2 regions of the Rothia sp. P5766 genome follow, and region 1 is predicted to be linked to the other one. Evidence: predicted binding sites of a transcription regulator. Region 1 holds the regulator's gene; the other holds the start of a gene.
The links. The regulator HrcA, encoded in region 1, represses chaperone genes, less so after heat shock. The targets are predictions, from matches to a motif close to TTNGCACTCGNNNNNNNCGAGTGCNAA.
Positions count from the first base shown of each region.

Region 2: groL (chaperonin GroEL) is a predicted target of HrcA. The motif match lies at 3,540-3,566, and genes of this name have one in related genera.

Region 1 covers NZ_JBLXXS010000004.1:80,108-87,945, reverse strand. Annotated here, with positions in the region: gene lepA (translation elongation factor 4) at 124-1,980, shown strand; gene hemW (radical SAM family heme chaperone HemW) at 1,980-3,227, shown strand; gene ACN08V_RS03175 (DUF4870 domain-containing protein) at 3,288-3,704, opposite strand; gene ACN08V_RS03170 (DUF3097 family protein) at 3,864-4,715, opposite strand; gene hrcA (heat-inducible transcriptional repressor HrcA) at 4,865-5,857, shown strand; gene dnaJ (molecular chaperone DnaJ) at 5,915-7,030, shown strand; gene ACN08V_RS03155 (16S rRNA (uracil(1498)-N(3))-methyltransferase) at 7,040-7,801, shown strand.
Region 2 covers NZ_JBLXXS010000007.1:115,211-123,048, forward strand. Annotated here, with positions in the region: gene rlmC (23S rRNA (uracil(747)-C(5))-methyltransferase RlmC) at 124-1,266, opposite strand; gene ACN08V_RS05315 (hypothetical protein) at 1,375-1,527, opposite strand; gene groL (chaperonin GroEL) at 1,745-3,373, opposite strand; gene ACN08V_RS05325 (LytR C-terminal domain-containing protein) at 3,674-4,558, opposite strand; gene ACN08V_RS05330 (DUF3263 domain-containing protein) at 4,626-4,892, opposite strand; gene ACN08V_RS05335 (uracil-DNA glycosylase) at 4,957-5,631, shown strand; gene ACN08V_RS05340 (threonine/serine exporter family protein) at 5,750-7,822, opposite strand.

The sequences.
Region 1 (7,838 bases):
GAGCGGCGCGCGAGCAGACACGCACGCGTGAAGTGTGAGAAACTGGTTAACTGATTTCTATCGTCAGAGACTTCCCTGTGAGCTTCTGCAAGCTACTGTGAGTCGTGAAAGGACCAAACCCACGTGTCACCCTTGGCGACCAACCCACCTAAGCCCGCGGCTACTGATCCCTCCATCATCCGCAATTTCTGCATTATCGCGCATATCGACCACGGTAAATCGACCCTGGCCGACCGCATGTTGCAGGCTACCGGGGTTGTTACCCCGCGTGAGATGAAAGCTCAGTATCTTGACCGCATGGATATCGAGCGTGAGCGCGGTATCACCATTAAGTCCCAGGCTGTTCGTATGCCTTGGGAAGTCAAGGGCGTTAACTACGCTCTGAACATGATTGACACACCCGGCCACGTGGACTTCACCTATGAGGTTTCACGCTCTCTGGCAGCATGTGAAGGCGCTTTGCTTCTGGTTGATGCGGCTCAGGGTATTGAGGCCCAGACCCTGGCTAATCTCTACCTAGCCATGGAAAACGATTTGGCTATTATCCCGGTCCTCAACAAGATTGATCTGCCAGCGGCACAGCCCGATAAATATGCAGAGGAGCTAGCTCATCTGATTGGAGTTGAGCCCGATGAGGTTTTGCGTGTTTCCGGTAAGACCGGTGAGGGTGTGCCCGAACTTCTAGACCGTATTGTGGAGCTCTTGCCTGCACCTAAGGGGGAGCAGGATGCTCCCGCCCGCGCCATGATTTTCGACTCCGTATACGACTCTTACCGCGGCGTTGTCACCTATGTTCGTGTAGTTGATGGTAAGCTCACCCCTCGTCAAAAAATCAAGATGATGTCCACGGGCGCGGAGCATGACCTGCTCGAAATTGGTGTGATTTCGCCCGAACCTAAACCCACCGACGGACTGGGCATGGGCGAAGTGGGCTACCTGATTACCGGTGTAAAAGACGTCCGTCTCTCCCGCGTGGGTGATACCGTGACAAGTTCGCATCTGCCTGCCAGTGAGGAGCTGGGAGGTTACCAGGACCCCAAGCCTATGGTGTTCTCTGGCTTGTTCCCCATTGACGGCTCCGACTACCCGGCCCTGCGCGATGCCCTGGAAAAGCTCCAGCTCAACGATGCTGCCCTGATCTGGGAGCCTGAGACTTCAGCGGCGCTAGGCTTTGGCTTCCGCTGCGGCTTCCTGGGTCTGCTCCACCTTGAGATTGTTCGTGAACGTCTTGAGCGGGAGTTCAACCTGGACCTTATCTCCACCGCTCCCAACGTTATCTACGATGTTGTGGGCGAAGATGGAGTTTCCCAGCGGGTGACCAACCCCAGTGAGTTCCCCGAAGGCAAGGTAGCCATCATCAAGGAACCCATGGTCGCCTGCACCATCATCGCTCCCAACGAGTTTGTGGGTGCCATTATGGAGTTGTGTCAGTCCCGTCGCGGTTCCATGGGGGGCATGGATTATCTCTCCCAGGACCGTGTGGAGCTCCGTTATCGTCTGCCACTGGCTGAGATTGTCTTTGACTTCTTTGACCAGCTCAAGAGCAAGACCCGTGGCTACGCTTCACTGGACTGGAAATTTGACGGCGAAGAAGAGGCCGACCTGGTCAAGGTTGACATCTTGCTCCAGGGTGAAAAGGTCGACGCTTTCTCTGCTATCACTCACCGTGATAAGGCATACTCCTACGGTGTCATGATGACCGGTAAACTGCGTGAGCTGATTCCTCGCCAGCAGTTCGAGGTACCTATCCAGGCTGCCATCGGGTCACGCATTATTGCCCGTGAGAATATCCGCGCTATGCGTAAGGATGTCCTTTCTAAGTGCTACGGTGGCGATATTTCGCGTAAGCGTAAGCTCCTTGAGAAGCAGAAGGAAGGCAAGAAACGTATGAAGATGGTGGGCCGCGTTGAGGTTCCCCAGGAAGCCTTCATTGCGGCGCTCTCATCGGGTGAAGAGTCTAAGGACAAGTCAAAGAAATAATGCCGGCTCAGCCTTTAGGCCAACCTGCACCCTTGGACGGCAGAATCCCATTTGATTCTGCCGCCAGTTTGCCGGAACGCGATTTTAGTTTGTATGTGCATGTTCCTTTCTGTTCTGTGCGCTGTGGTTACTGCGATTTCAACACCTACGCAACCGAAGATTTCGGTGACGGCGTTGGGTTAGGCAGTTATGCTGACGATGCTATTGCTGAGCTTGAGTTTGCTCAGCGGGTTCTGCGAGAGTCAGGAGCACCGGAGCGTAAGCTCTACTCTGTATTCTTTGGGGGTGGGACTCCGACCAAATTGCCGGCTGCTGATTTAGTCCGGATTCTGGCGAAAGCCATAAATCTATTTGGCTTGGAGAAGGGGGCGGAGGTTACCACGGAGGCCAACCCCGACTCTGTGACCCGCGATGACCTGTTTACGCTCAGAGCCGGTGGCTTTACCAGGGTATCCTTTGGCATGCAGTCCGTGGTGCCTGATGTCCTTGCAGTGCTTGACCGCACGCACACACCGGCTAATGTTCCTAAGGTAGTGGCTTGGGCCCGCGAGGCCGGTTTACAGGTTTCCCTTGATCTGATCTACGGCGCTCCGGGGGAGAGTCTAGAGCAGTGGGAGCAGACCGTGCGAGCGGCAGTTTCTTATGGGCCTGACCATATCTCGGCCTACTCCCTGATTGTGGAGGAGGGGACTAAACTTGCCGCGCAAATTCGTAGGGGTGAGTTCGCTATGCCCGATGAAGATGCTATGGCCGATAAGTATCTTCTTGCTGAAGCAATCTTCGATGAAGAAGGCTACCACTGGTATGAGGTATCCAACTACGCTAAGTCGCCGGAGTTTAGGAGCCGCCACAACTACGCCTACTGGCGCAACCAGGACTGGTGGGGGGTTGGTCCCGGTGCTCATTCACATGTGGATGGGACTCGCTGGTGGAACCTCAAGCACCCAGTTCCCTACACCACAAGGGTCAGGCAAGGTCTAAGCCCCGCAGCGGCCCGCGAGGTCTTAAGTCAAGAAACGCGACGGTTTGAAGACATCATGCTCATGCTTCGCGTCATCGACGGATTACCTGTGAGCCGGCTGGTGGAGGGCCGGCAGGGCACCGATATCGCTTCGTCCCTCGACTGGCTTATAGGTCAAGGGCTGATTGATGAGCAGGCCCTTGCTGACGGTCGGGTCAGACTCACTCTGCAGGGTCGGCTCTTAGGCGATGCCGTGACCAGGGAGCTACTACCCGACCTGTACTAAAGAAAACTGGGCCTCATACCTGCATAAGGTAGGGGCCCAGAACTTTTAGATTAGCAGAGGCTACTTTTTACGGCTCAAAATCTTAGTGAAAAGGAAAGTGTTGAACTTGTACTGGTAGGGGTTACCGCGAGTTACCACAATGCCGGCAATAAGGGCTGAGAAAGCCAGGTAGGTCCAGGTCAGAGCTGCTACAAGTCCGAAGAACCAGCCGATAGCGGGGATGTTACTCAGAATAATTCCCAGAGCCAAAACGATGGTGGGAAGCAGGGTGAAGTCGAGCGCCTCACGTGATTCCTGCTCAGTGAAAGGACCGCGACCCCGGTAGAGGTAGTAGATAACAGCGGAGGGGATACAGCCGAGTACACCACCGAAGTGGGCAGCAGTCGCTATGTTGCGGTCAGCATTAACGGACAGGTGCGATGCCGTTGCTGAGGACCCCTTGTAGGTGGTGGTCGATGGAGAAGTTGCAGTCTTCAAGAAGGTTTCTCTTTGGTCTTGGGTGGATACGAGTGATGGCACGATGCCAAGTTCATGCCTCAGACAAGTCTAGTCAATAGCTTGTGTACAAGGTATAGGTATAAGTGACTTTTTGTCTTGTGAGCGCACGATATTTATCACATTATTTACCGAGAAAGTTTAGCTTTCAAGAGTCACAAAATCTATGAGTTGTTCTACTGGGCCAAGCAGAGCCGGCTCAAGGTCGGTATAGGTATTAACGCGCTTTAGGATTGAGTCCCATCCGGCTCGAATATCTTCGGGTCTGGCGTAAGGCCGGTTGAGTCGGCGAAGGATTCCCTGCTTCCATTCTTCGCTGCGGGGGATTACGGGCCATTTCTCGATTCCAAGAACGCCGGGTTTAACTGCCTGCCAAATATCGACAAAGGGGTGCCCCATAATCATTACGTTCCCGCGAGCGCCGGGGGTTTTCAGCGCGGCTTCGGCTATACGGCTTTCTTTAGACCCGGTAATCAGGTGATCCACTAGAATCCCGAGTTTTCGGTGGGGCGCTGGTGCGAACTCCCTAATGGCACTGGCTACATCATCAATACCGTGGAGGGGTTCGACCACAATCCCTTCGACACGCAGGTCGTGCCCCCACACTTTCTCAATCAGTTCAGCGTCGTGGATACCTTCGACCCAAATTCGGCTGGCACGGGCAGTCCTAGCGGGGGCATTATCCAAGGCGACAGAACCGGATCGGGAAATCTGCTTGGTGGGCTTAGCCTGTTGCGGTTCAGGAGCAACAAGGTTGACCGGTCGACCTTCAAGGAGGAAGCCGGGGCCCAAGGGGAATTGCTTGACCCGCCCATGCCGATCCTCAAGACCTACCATACGGTTACTGCCAACAGAGCGGAGCGAAACAGCTGCACCCACAAAACCGCTCACCATATCTTCGAGAACCAGCCCCGGTTTGAGCACCACGCGGGGTAATTGGGAATGTTTGTGGGCGCTCAGATCAGCTGACCCCCACGAAGCGCGATAATCCATTGAACTCCTTGAAAACACGGCCAAGTGCCTTAGCCATCAGCGTACTGAATTCTGATTCTAGTGCAGTGGTATTAGAGTTAACGGGTAACTTAGCACTCTGGTATCCCCAGTGCTAAAAACCCTTAAAGCACACATCATCAGGAGGTGAAATGGACCATCCGCGCAGGCTTCAGGTCTTGCAGGCTATCGTCGAGGAATACGTGCATACTCGGGAGCCGGTTGGTTCAAAGACCCTCATTGAGCGGCGGCAGTTGGGGGTTTCTAGCGCCACGGTGCGCAACGACATGGCCGCTCTGGAAGAACAGGGCCTGATATCGGCACCACATGCCAGTGCGGGCAGAGTGCCCACTGACCTGGGTTACCGGCTTTTCGTTGACCAGATATCGGCTTTGCGACCGCTCTCACCCGGGGAGAAGAGAGCAATTCATACCCTGCTCGATAGCGCCGATAGCGTGGATGACATGATGAAAAGTAGCGTCCAGCTCCTTTCTTCGCTTACTCACCAGGTCGCCATGGTGCAGTATCCGACCGGCCCGACGGTTGCGCTACGGCATGTTGAGCTGGTCTCTCTATCAACTTCCACAGTCCTAGTGGTACTGATTACCGATACCGGGCAGGTCACCCAACGAACGGTAGCATGCCCGCATACAGCCGATGAACTGGTCACTATCAAGCAACAGCTTATTGAGGCCTTTTCGGGTCAGCCTCTGTCCCAGGTAGCTCAGGCGCTGGCTCCTCACCCGCGCAGCAAGCTCATGCTCAGCCTCGTCCAGGCCGTTCAGCTACTGGCAGCTCAGGGTGTATCCTCTCAGGTGCTGATAGCGGGAACAGCCTACCTGGCAGAGTCAACCGTTGATTTTCGCGGTAGTATTGCACCTGTACTCGATGCCCTTGAAGAGCAGGTGGTGCTCCTTAAGCTTTTGGCAACAATGGAACACGATGAGCGCGGTTTTGCGGTCAGCATCGGCTCAGAAAACAGGGAGAAATCGCTGGCCGAGACCTCAGTTGTTGCAAGTAGCTACGGCCCTGGAGGAAACGCACACGTTGGTGTTGTAGGGCCAACACGTATGGACTACGCCCGAACCGTCTCAAAGGTGAATGCCGTAGCCCGCTACCTGTCAAAGATTTTGGGGCAGGAGTAAAACAGCTTCTTGCCTCCACATATTTAGTAGTACCCCATGACCCTGAAAGAGAGAACTGTGAGCAGTCACTACGAAACCCTCGGTGTATCGCGCGATGCCAGCCCCGAAGAAATCAAAAAGGCCTACCGCAAGAAAGCCCGCCAGCTGCACCCCGACATTAACCCTTCTGAGGAAGCCGCTGAGGAATTTAAGCGTGTTTCGCTAGCTCACGATGTGCTCTCTGACCCTGAAAAGCGCCGGATTTATGATCAAACCGGTAACGAGAACGGCACAGCCGGCGGCTTTAACGGGGCGGGCGGCTTTGGTGGTTTCCAGGATATCTTTGAGACCTTTTTCAACGCGACTCCGCGCGGGCCGCAGAGCCGGGTTCGTCAAGGGCAGGATGCTCTTATCAACGTCAAGATTGACCTTAAAGACGCTGTCTTTGGCACCAATAAGCCCATCACCGTTGATACCGCTGTGACCTGCGACCTGTGTAAGGGCGAGGGAACCGCTGAGGGTACCCACCCCGAAACCTGTGAAACCTGCCGTGGCCAGGGCTACATGCAGCGCCAGGTTCAGTCCATCTTGGGTACTGTCGTTCAGCCTGTTGAGTGCCCCAGCTGCCGTGGCTTTGGAACCGTTATAAAGCACCCCTGCGCCGAGTGCTATGGTGAGGGTCGTGTGCGTGAACGCAAGCCCCTGACCATCAAGATTCCTGCGGGCGTAACCGATGGCGCCCGTATTCGTCTAGCGGGGCAGGGTGAAGCAGGCACCGCCGGCGGACCTAATGGTGACCTCTACGTTGAGCTTCGCGTAGCGGCCGATCCCACTTTCTCACGCGAACGCGATGACCTCATTGCGGCGGTAGGGGTTCCGATGACCGCTGCCGCCTTGGGCACTACCATCACCTTGGAGACTTTCGACGGGCCGCAGGAGATACAGATTCCAGCCGGCACTCAGTCTGGCGATGTCATCACGCTCAAGGGCCTGGGTGTTAACCACCTGCGCGGTGGTGGCCGCGGTGATTTGCGTGTGCAGGTTGAGGTCCGTACCCCTACCCAACTCACCGATGAAGAAAAGAACCTGCTTAAGCAGTTCTCGGAGTTGCGCGGAGAAGATCTCAAGATGAGTGAAACCGTGACCCATAAGCAGGGTGGGTTCTTCTCCCGCCTCAAAGACCACCTCAAGTAGGAACTCGTTATGAGCAACGCCGTCTACTACATCTCGCCCGAAGATTTTGAGTCCTTGGTCCCAGGTGCCGCCTACAGTCTCCTAGGCGATGAGGGCCACCACGCCAAGACCGTCAAACGTGCGGAGTTAGGCGAGGGGATCGACCTGGTCAACGGCTTGGGCAACCGGGCCGTCACAAGGGTGGAGGGCACAGTAGACGGCGGTTTGCTGCTAAAGGTTCAGTCGCTGGCGCTCGATGAGCTAGGTATTTCGATCTACCTGGTTCAGGCTCTGGCCAAGGGCAACCGAGATATCCAGGCTATTGAGATGGCCACCGAGCTGGGCGCTCACGGTATTGTACCGTGGAGTGCCGACCGCTCAATTGTTCGTTGGAAGATGGAGCGGGCAGCAAAAGCACATGCCAAGTGGCAGAACACGGTCAAAGCCGCAGCCAAGCAGTCTAGGCGGGCACTGCTCCCGCCTGTCTATCAGCTCCACAGCACGGCTGATCTGGCCGATTTGGCCCAGGAATTGGGGGAGCGGGCGCTCTTTCTACTTCTGCATGAGCAGGCAAACTACCGACTTTCACAGGCTTTGGCAGAGCACCTTAGCCCTGCTGTTGAGGAGGTCTATTTTGTGGTGGGGCCGGAGGGTGGGATTAGCCCTCGGGAGCTTGAGATCTTGGAACAAGCCGGCGCACACACCGTATTGCTTGGGCCCGAGGTGCTCCGTAGCTCAACAGCCGGAGCCGCCGCTATTTCAGCACTGAATCTTGCCCTGGGTCGCTGGTAAAGAGTTCATTGCCAGCTTTCAAGAGATCTACCTTGAG
Region 2 (7,838 bases), on a different contig from region 1:
CTCTAGTCAATCAGTCAGAGAAACTGCCAAGAGTCAAGCACCTGGCCTTGCTCATTTCTGCCCCTACTAGTGTGAGGCTCTTGGTGACCTGACCAGTGCAGCCTGAGCTCTCTTAAGCCTATGCTAGCTGAGCGAATAGCGCTCCAAGAGCACAATTGTCTCGTAGTGGCTACTGTGGGGGAACATGTCCATAACCCGGCCCTTGACCGCTTGCATCGAAGGCATCTGGTGCAGGTCCTTAACCATGGTAGCTAGGTTACAGCTTGAGTAAATAACCCGCTCGATACCGCTGGCCTCAATCCAGGTCGAAAGTTCAGGGCCAAGGCCGCGACGGGGCGGGTTAAGCACCAGCAGGTCGGGTACCTGACCGCTTTCTAGAGCATAAGCCCTGGCATCCTGAGCGGAAAACTCAATACCGGTTAGGTCGTACTCGGCCACCGCCCGGCGGGCTGACTCGATAGCCTCAGGGCTAATTTCTATACCGGTAACTTTGGCCTCTTCGGGCATGACCTGCGCCGCGTGGAGGGCAAAGCCGCCCACACCGCAGTAGAGGTCCCAGAGGGTATTGGGCTGGGACTCTTTTACCCATTCCTGCCCCTGGCGGTAGAGAGCTGCTGAGACCGCTGTATTGGTCTGGAAGAAGCTCTGCGGGCGTAGGTGAAGCGTTAGGTCGTTGACCTGCATCGGTAGGGTCTGGCGTTCGCTCAGGATGATTTCTTCGTCGCCCTCCACCAAGGCGATATGTTCCCTGAGCAGGTTAATACTAAGAACCGCGAGCTGAGGGAGCTGGGTGTGGAGCCAGTCAAGCTCGCGCCGGATAGGTACCAGTAGTTTCTTGGAACGAAGCACAAAGCGGATGAGAAGCTCACCGGCCTCAGAGGCCGTCACCAGAATATTTTTGAGCTCGCCCTTACGCCGGGCAACGCTATAGGGGGTAAGCCCCGCCCGGCTAATTAGCTCCTTGAGCACCGGGAATGTATCTGCTACAGGTGCGGTGTAAAGCTGACAGTCGCTCAGGTCTACACTCGCACCGTCCCGGCTCAAGATACCGAGCCTTGGTTCCTGGACGCTTCCACCCACCACCAGCTTAGCCTTGTTCCTGAACCCGGTTTCAGCACTCGCCACCGGTGCTAGCCACTCGATACCGGGCCACGGTGCCATCAGTTTGCGGGCATCGTTCTGCTTCCCTTCAAGCTGTTGTGCGTAGGGGGTAAGAATTAGTGAGCAGGAGCGGCACAGGCTGGCATCGTAATAGTGGCATTGCATAGCGTGACTATCTTACCGCCCCCTGTAAGCAGGCGGTAACGGAAGATAAAAGCCGGCACCCCGTTCCGGGGTGCCGGCTCAAAAGGAAAACACAATCACTATTAACTTTTAGCCACCGGCCCCAAAGGCAACATCCTGGCGAAGGGCCTCATTGCTCTTCTTCTCCAGCTTGGTCCACCCATCTGCTAGGTAGGCACCCAGCAAGAGAGCCAGCAAGCCTACGATAATTGCGTAGAGAACAAGATCCACGAGCGTGGCCATGAGCCTCACACCTTTCAGTTTCACCTTTGAGACTGATGAGTAAAACTTAGAGGAAACCTCTTAAGTGATTTAAAGAATACTCCCAATAAGTGTGAACCACAATACCCTTATCTGCATTTTTTAGTCAGCGTCCTTAAAAGAGAACTCCGCCCACCCCAAACGGGGCAGGCGGAGTTCTCAGCTCAAAGAGCGGCTACTTACCAGAGCAAGCGGCAGACTACATCATGCCGCCCATGCCACCCATGTCGGGGGCAGCCGGTGCCGCACCAGCAGGCTCAGGCTTATCGGCAACAACAGCCTCGGTGGTCAGGAATAGACCGGCAATTGACGCTGCATTCTGAAGAGCTGAGCGGGTGACCTTTACGGGGTCGTTAATACCGGCGGCCATCAGGTCCTCGTACTCACCGGTTGCGGCGTTCAGGCCGGTACCAGCAGAGAGGTGACGGACCTTATCGACGACGACGCCGGGCTCCATGCCAGCATTGAAAGCAATCTGCTTGAGGGGAGCGTCGATGGCAACACGGACGATGTTGGCACCGGTTGCCTCATCGCCGGTCAGTTCCAGCTTCTCAAAAGCCTTCACGCCAGCCTGAATCAGGGCAACACCGCCGCCGGGAACAATACCCTCTTCAACAGCGGCCTTAGCGTTGCGGACGGCGTCCTCGATGCGATGCTTGCGTTCCTTGAGCTCAACCTCGGTAGCAGCGCCGGCCTTGAGCACAGCAACACCACCGGCAAGCTTAGCCAGACGCTCCTGCAGCTTCTCGCGGTCGTAATCAGAGTCAGAGTTAGCGATTTCGCCACGGATCTGAGCAACGCGGCCCTCGATGGCCTCAGGGTCACCTGCGCCTTCGATGATGGTGGTCTCGTCCTTGGTGACAACAACCTTGCGGGCCTGGCCCAGCAGGTCGATGGTTGCGGTATCAAGTGACAGGCCAACCTCTTCGGTAATAACCTGTCCACCGGTCAGAATAGCGATGTCAGCCAGCTGAGCCTTCCGGCGGTCGCCAAAGCCAGGAGCCTTAACGGCAACAGACTTGATGGAGCCGCGCATCTTGTTCAGAACCAGCAGGGCCAGGGCTTCGCCCTCAACATCCTCGGCAACAATCAGCAGGGGCTTACCGGCCTGCATGACCTTCTCCAGAACGGGAACCAGGTCCTTGACGTTGGAGATCTTGGAGCTAACGATCAGGATGTAGGGGTCCTCAAGGACAGCTTCCTGACGGTCAGCATCGGTAACGAAGTACCCAGAGAGGAAGCCCTTATCAAAGCGCATACCCTCGGTCAGTTCAAGGGTCAGGCCGAAAGTATTGGACTCTTCAACTGTGATAACGCCTTCCTTGCCGACCTTCTCCATAGCCTGGGCAATGAGCTTACCGATTTCGGGGTCACCAGCGGAGATAGATGCGGTTGCGGCGATTTCCTCTTCGGTCTCAACTTCCTTGGCAGAAGCGAGCAGTTCAGCGGTAACAGCTTCTACAGCCTTTTCGATACCGCGCTTGAGGGAGAGGGGGTCAGCGCCAGCGGCAACATTGCGCAGGCCTTCGCGGACGAGAGCCTGAGCTAGAACGGTTGCGGTGGTGGTACCGTCACCGGCAATGTCGTCAGTCTTCTTTGCGACCTCCTTGACCAGCTCAGCGCCAATCTTCTCGTAGGGGTCTTCAAGTTCGATTTCCTTGGCGATGGAAACACCATCGTTGGTGATGGTGGGGGCGCCCCAGGCCTTCTCCAAGACAACGTTACGACCGCGGGGGCCGAGAGTTACCTTTACTGCGTCTGCGAGGGTGTTGAGGCCCTTTTCAAGACCGCGGCGTGCTTCTTCATCAAAAGCAATCAGCTTTGCCATATGGCTTTCGCTCCTTCTGGAACATTAGGTGTGAGCGCGATTAGTCGGTGCCCGCGACGGACGGCGCTACCGGGGCCGCCATAGGGGCGGCACGGGGAGGACCTCACCAAGAAATCGCTCAGGTGTTTTACTCAGAGCCACCCGGGTGCAGAATCTAGCACATGATTTAGCAGTCCAAGCCTCTGAGTGCTAACTACAATCTTGGCACCTGAGCCCAGAGCGCGCAAACCTATTATTCGCTTTGAGAAGCCTTAATCGCCAACAGCGCACAAAGCTACAGCTCCCGGGCTTAGATCTTGCTTAGCCCTGTGTGTATGTTCCAGTAGCAGAATCGTAGATATAGGCACCGGCGGGATCCAGTACATAGGTGCCGGTAGCAGGGTCCAGGCTGTAGCGCTGGGTGTTCTGGGTAGCGGTTCCCGTAGTCGCTGAGGCTGGTGAGCTGGCATCAGTTCCGGAGTATTCAACGTAGGCACCGGTAGCGGGGTCCATACGGTAGAGAACCTTACCCGAGGCCAGGGCCTCTGTCTTGCTGGTGGCGGTGTAAGTCCCGTTCACCGGGTCATAGACGTAGAAGAGCTGGCTATCCCCTGTTGCTGTCGAGGTGGCAGCATCCGCGCTGGCCACCTGGGTCTGCTCTGCGAGCGCGGTGGGGTCGAAGTCTGCTCCGAGCACCACATAGACCTCACCGGTCTCGGCCTGGAAGTCTTGGTTGATGTAGGCAATACCTAAGAGGTCAGCGACTTCGTTGGCTTCTGATGAGGCCCCGGTAGCAAAGTAAACCATGGACTCGGTGGCATAGGTACCGGTCCAGTTGGTGGTTTCAGTAATCTTGTAGTTTGCTTTTTGCAAGACACTGGCGGCGGTGCTGGCTGAGCCTTCGGGGGCGCTTGAGTTATAGACCGCTACGGTAACGCTAGCTGGGTTGGTGCTGGGGCTGGCATCGGCGGTAGCTGTTGCGGTGGCTCTTGCCGATGCGGGCGCGGTTGTGGTGCCCGGGCCAGCAGTCCGGGGCGAAACCACGTACATGATGCCGCCCACCAGGAGGGCGAGAATACCGCTGATGATGACAGCCAGCAGGCCGGCCCGTGAGGTTGAGGTGTCGGTGACGCGGCCGCGGTAGGCACCCCGCCGGGAGGAGTTTTCTTCGACATCATCGAACTCGTCACGGGGGTAGGTGTTCACTGGTCGCCTCTTTCGGTGCACGGTTGCTACGGGGGTCAGCTTCTAGGGTACACTCCCCCGCCCTGTTTTAGGTGAGTCGGTTGCGTGTGAGCCGGAGCTTGCGGGTAAGGGCCGGTTCAGCGGCAATAGCGCGCGGATTATCGATCAGTGCATTGAGTTGCTGGTAGTAGGCAATCGGGCTCAGCCCCAGGTCTTTGCTGATGGCCTGTTCTTTACTTCCCTGGTACTTGAAGCGTTTTTTCTCCATATCTAAGATGGCGCGCTCCTGCTCGGTAAGCCGGTGAGTAGAGCTAGTCTGAGACTCTGGTGTGGGTGAACCGGCTGGCATGTTCATGGGTCTTCTTTCGGTGGTCTAGTCTTATAGGGAGAATACCGCATACAAGAGGAGAACAAGCGCTGTGCCTGCTCAGCCCCTACACGAGATTATGGACCCGGACTGGGCGCAGGCCCTGGCACCCGTGGAGCCTCAGATTAGGGCTATGGGTAATTTTTTGCGGGCCGAGCATCAGGCTGGCCGGGACACCCTGCCCCCTGGCCCGGATATTTTTAGGGCCTTCACCTACCCCATGAGCCAGGTCAAGGTTCTGGTGCTGGGTCAGGACCCCTACCCTACCCCCGGGCACGCTATGGGGCTAAGTTTCTCTGTACGTCCCGAGGTCAGGCCGGTGCCACGTTCCCTGCACAATATCTACAAAGAGCTCAACACCGATCTGGGCATCACGCCCCCGGATCACGGGGATTTACGGGCCTGGAGTCAGCAGGGGGTCATGCTCCTCAATAGGGTTCTTTCGGTGGGTGCTGGGGCCGCAGGTTCCCACCGCAACCTGGGCTGGGAACAGGTCACTACCGCCGCTGTTCAAGCCCTGGTCGCCCGGGGCAGGCCGCTGGTAGGGCTACTGTGGGGCGCAGATGCCCGCTCCTGCAAACCGCTACTGGGTGGCTACCCCTGCGTGGAGTCACCGCACCCCTCGCCGCTCTCTGCCTCGCGGGGTTTCTTTGGCTCTCGACCCTTTAGCCGCGTCAATGAGCTCTTGCTCGCTCAGGGGGCCTCCCCGGTGGACTGGGCTCTCTAAAGCCCTGAAGCAGATCGGAAAATCTACCGGTCTCAGTTATCTGTCCCGCTCAAGGCGGCAGCTGAGAATGCCGCCCCTGGCCGGCTCCTAAATGATAGGGGGAAGGTCTGGGCTCACTTTAGCGGTCCCGAGTATCTTTCGGATCTTGTTTTTCTGTTTGGAGCTGACCCGACGCTTGCTGAATAAAGTACTGCATCAGGTAGCTACCGAGGACCACCCCGGACGCCATAGAAAGGATAATTGAAATTGCCGCAACCATCCCCGGCACACCAGTCGAAGGATTAGCCTCTACGGTGAAGATATAAAGGCCCCGGAAAATGGAAAGACCGGGCAGGAGAAAAGTTAGGGCCGGTACATAAAAGATAGAGGCTGGGGCCTGCAAGCGGTAAGCCAAAAAGGTGCTCATGAGGCCAATGACCAGAGCCGCAAAAGCGGTATTGGCACGTCCTGCACCAGCCCCAAAAAGGAAAGTATAGCCCTGGTAGACCCAAAAACCACTGGTAGCAATCAGTAAGTTCCATAAGAGTGTCTGCCAGCGGGCGTGAGTTGTGACCGCAAAAGCCAGGGAAGCTAGCATAAAGAAAAGGTAGCTTACCCCCAAAGAGGCCCCCACAAAGCGGGTCTCGGTAATATCTAGTTCTCTAATGTCTAGAGCTGTCAGGACTGCCACCGCTGAGGCAAGCCCCACCACAATACCCAAAAATGACATGCCCGTCGAGACGAACTTACCTGCTGCGGTCAGCGGGAAACCGTTGAGGGCGTCCTGGACTGTTGATACTAACCGGGCGGTAGGCAGAAGCATGATCAGGCCCGCAGCCACAATGTGCGGTGCGCTCACGTGGAGCCCCAGCTGGGAGAAGATAGACGAGTCATCGGAAATAAGAATAGATGCGAACGTTACGACGCCCGCGCCCGCAGCCATGTTGAAGAAGCTGGGCATCTTGAGACGTGAAATCACACTGTTCACAAAGTGAATGGCCAAAAAGACGATACCGCCTACAGCGCCCGCCGCCAGCGAACCGCCCAGAGCCAGCACCAAGGAGAAAGCCGCTAGCATGTTAGCCAGCATGATAATCATGGGCGAGTAGGGCTTCTTAGCAGTATTAATGCGGTGCAGGCGGCGTTCAGCCCGATGCCGTGGCAGATTGCCGGCGGTAATCTCGGTGATTAGCTTATAAATGTCATCTAGGGCCGCATAGTTCTCGGACCAGGAACGAACCACGCGCAATACCGTGTGGCTAAAGCGTTCTTTGCTCGAGGACATGGCTCCAGAGCCGGAGAAGTCAATTGCCCGGGTCTGGTCATCAACCTCATCAATATCGGAGACGTAGTTGATAATAACCGACTGGTTAGTGATGTCGATTTCAACGTCTTCCAGACCATAGGCGGCGCACACCGCAACGATTGCGGAGTCCACATCGACCGTATCTGCCCCGTAGTGGAACATGGTCTCAGCCAGTCGCAGGGAGAAGTTGAGGACCTCACGCGCTTCTTCTTTCTCGCGCACATACTCGGCCCGGTGGGCGGAGGCGATATTGAAAGGGCGCTGAGCCAGGCGGGCGATGCCGCGCATCGGTTTGGTCAGGGACTGGTCCGTGCTCACAAAGGACTTAAGCGACGAACGCATACGCGAAGGCCGCTTGGGTGCAGTCAGGGGCCGTGCCACGGTATGAGCACCCGCTACCGAGGGGTAGAAAGCCTTCTGGAGTCCGCCCGTCCTTGACGCTGTGGGCCTATCATCGACTGGTGGAGGTGTTGCTTCCGTGCTGGGCGGTTGGGCCTGGTTGAGACTCAGGTCAGTGGCCGGCCCAAATGCGGAGGGTACCTGATAGGTTGGCGGTGCTAACTGGTCAAAGGCAGATGCTGGAGCGGGGGTTGCGGTAGGGCTATCCTGCCCCTGCACCGGTGAGCTGGGGGCATCTCCCAGATGAGCCAGGGCATCGCGAAGCTTGGGATCGCGCACCTGAGCCAGGGACACTACCGGAAGCGCACCACCTAGCGACCGGGGGGCCTCCGAGTCCTGGGCAGCCATCTGCCCCGTAGCGGGTAGCACAGATACTGCAGTGTCGGCACGGGGCAGAAGCCCGGTTTGTCCAAAGGCACCGCTATCTTCTGTGTTATCAATACCTGTTTCAAATGCAGAGGCAGAAGGGTAAGCCTTCTGCTGCAAGCCGGTAGAGCTCTTGCTCACTGAAAGGGATACTCCT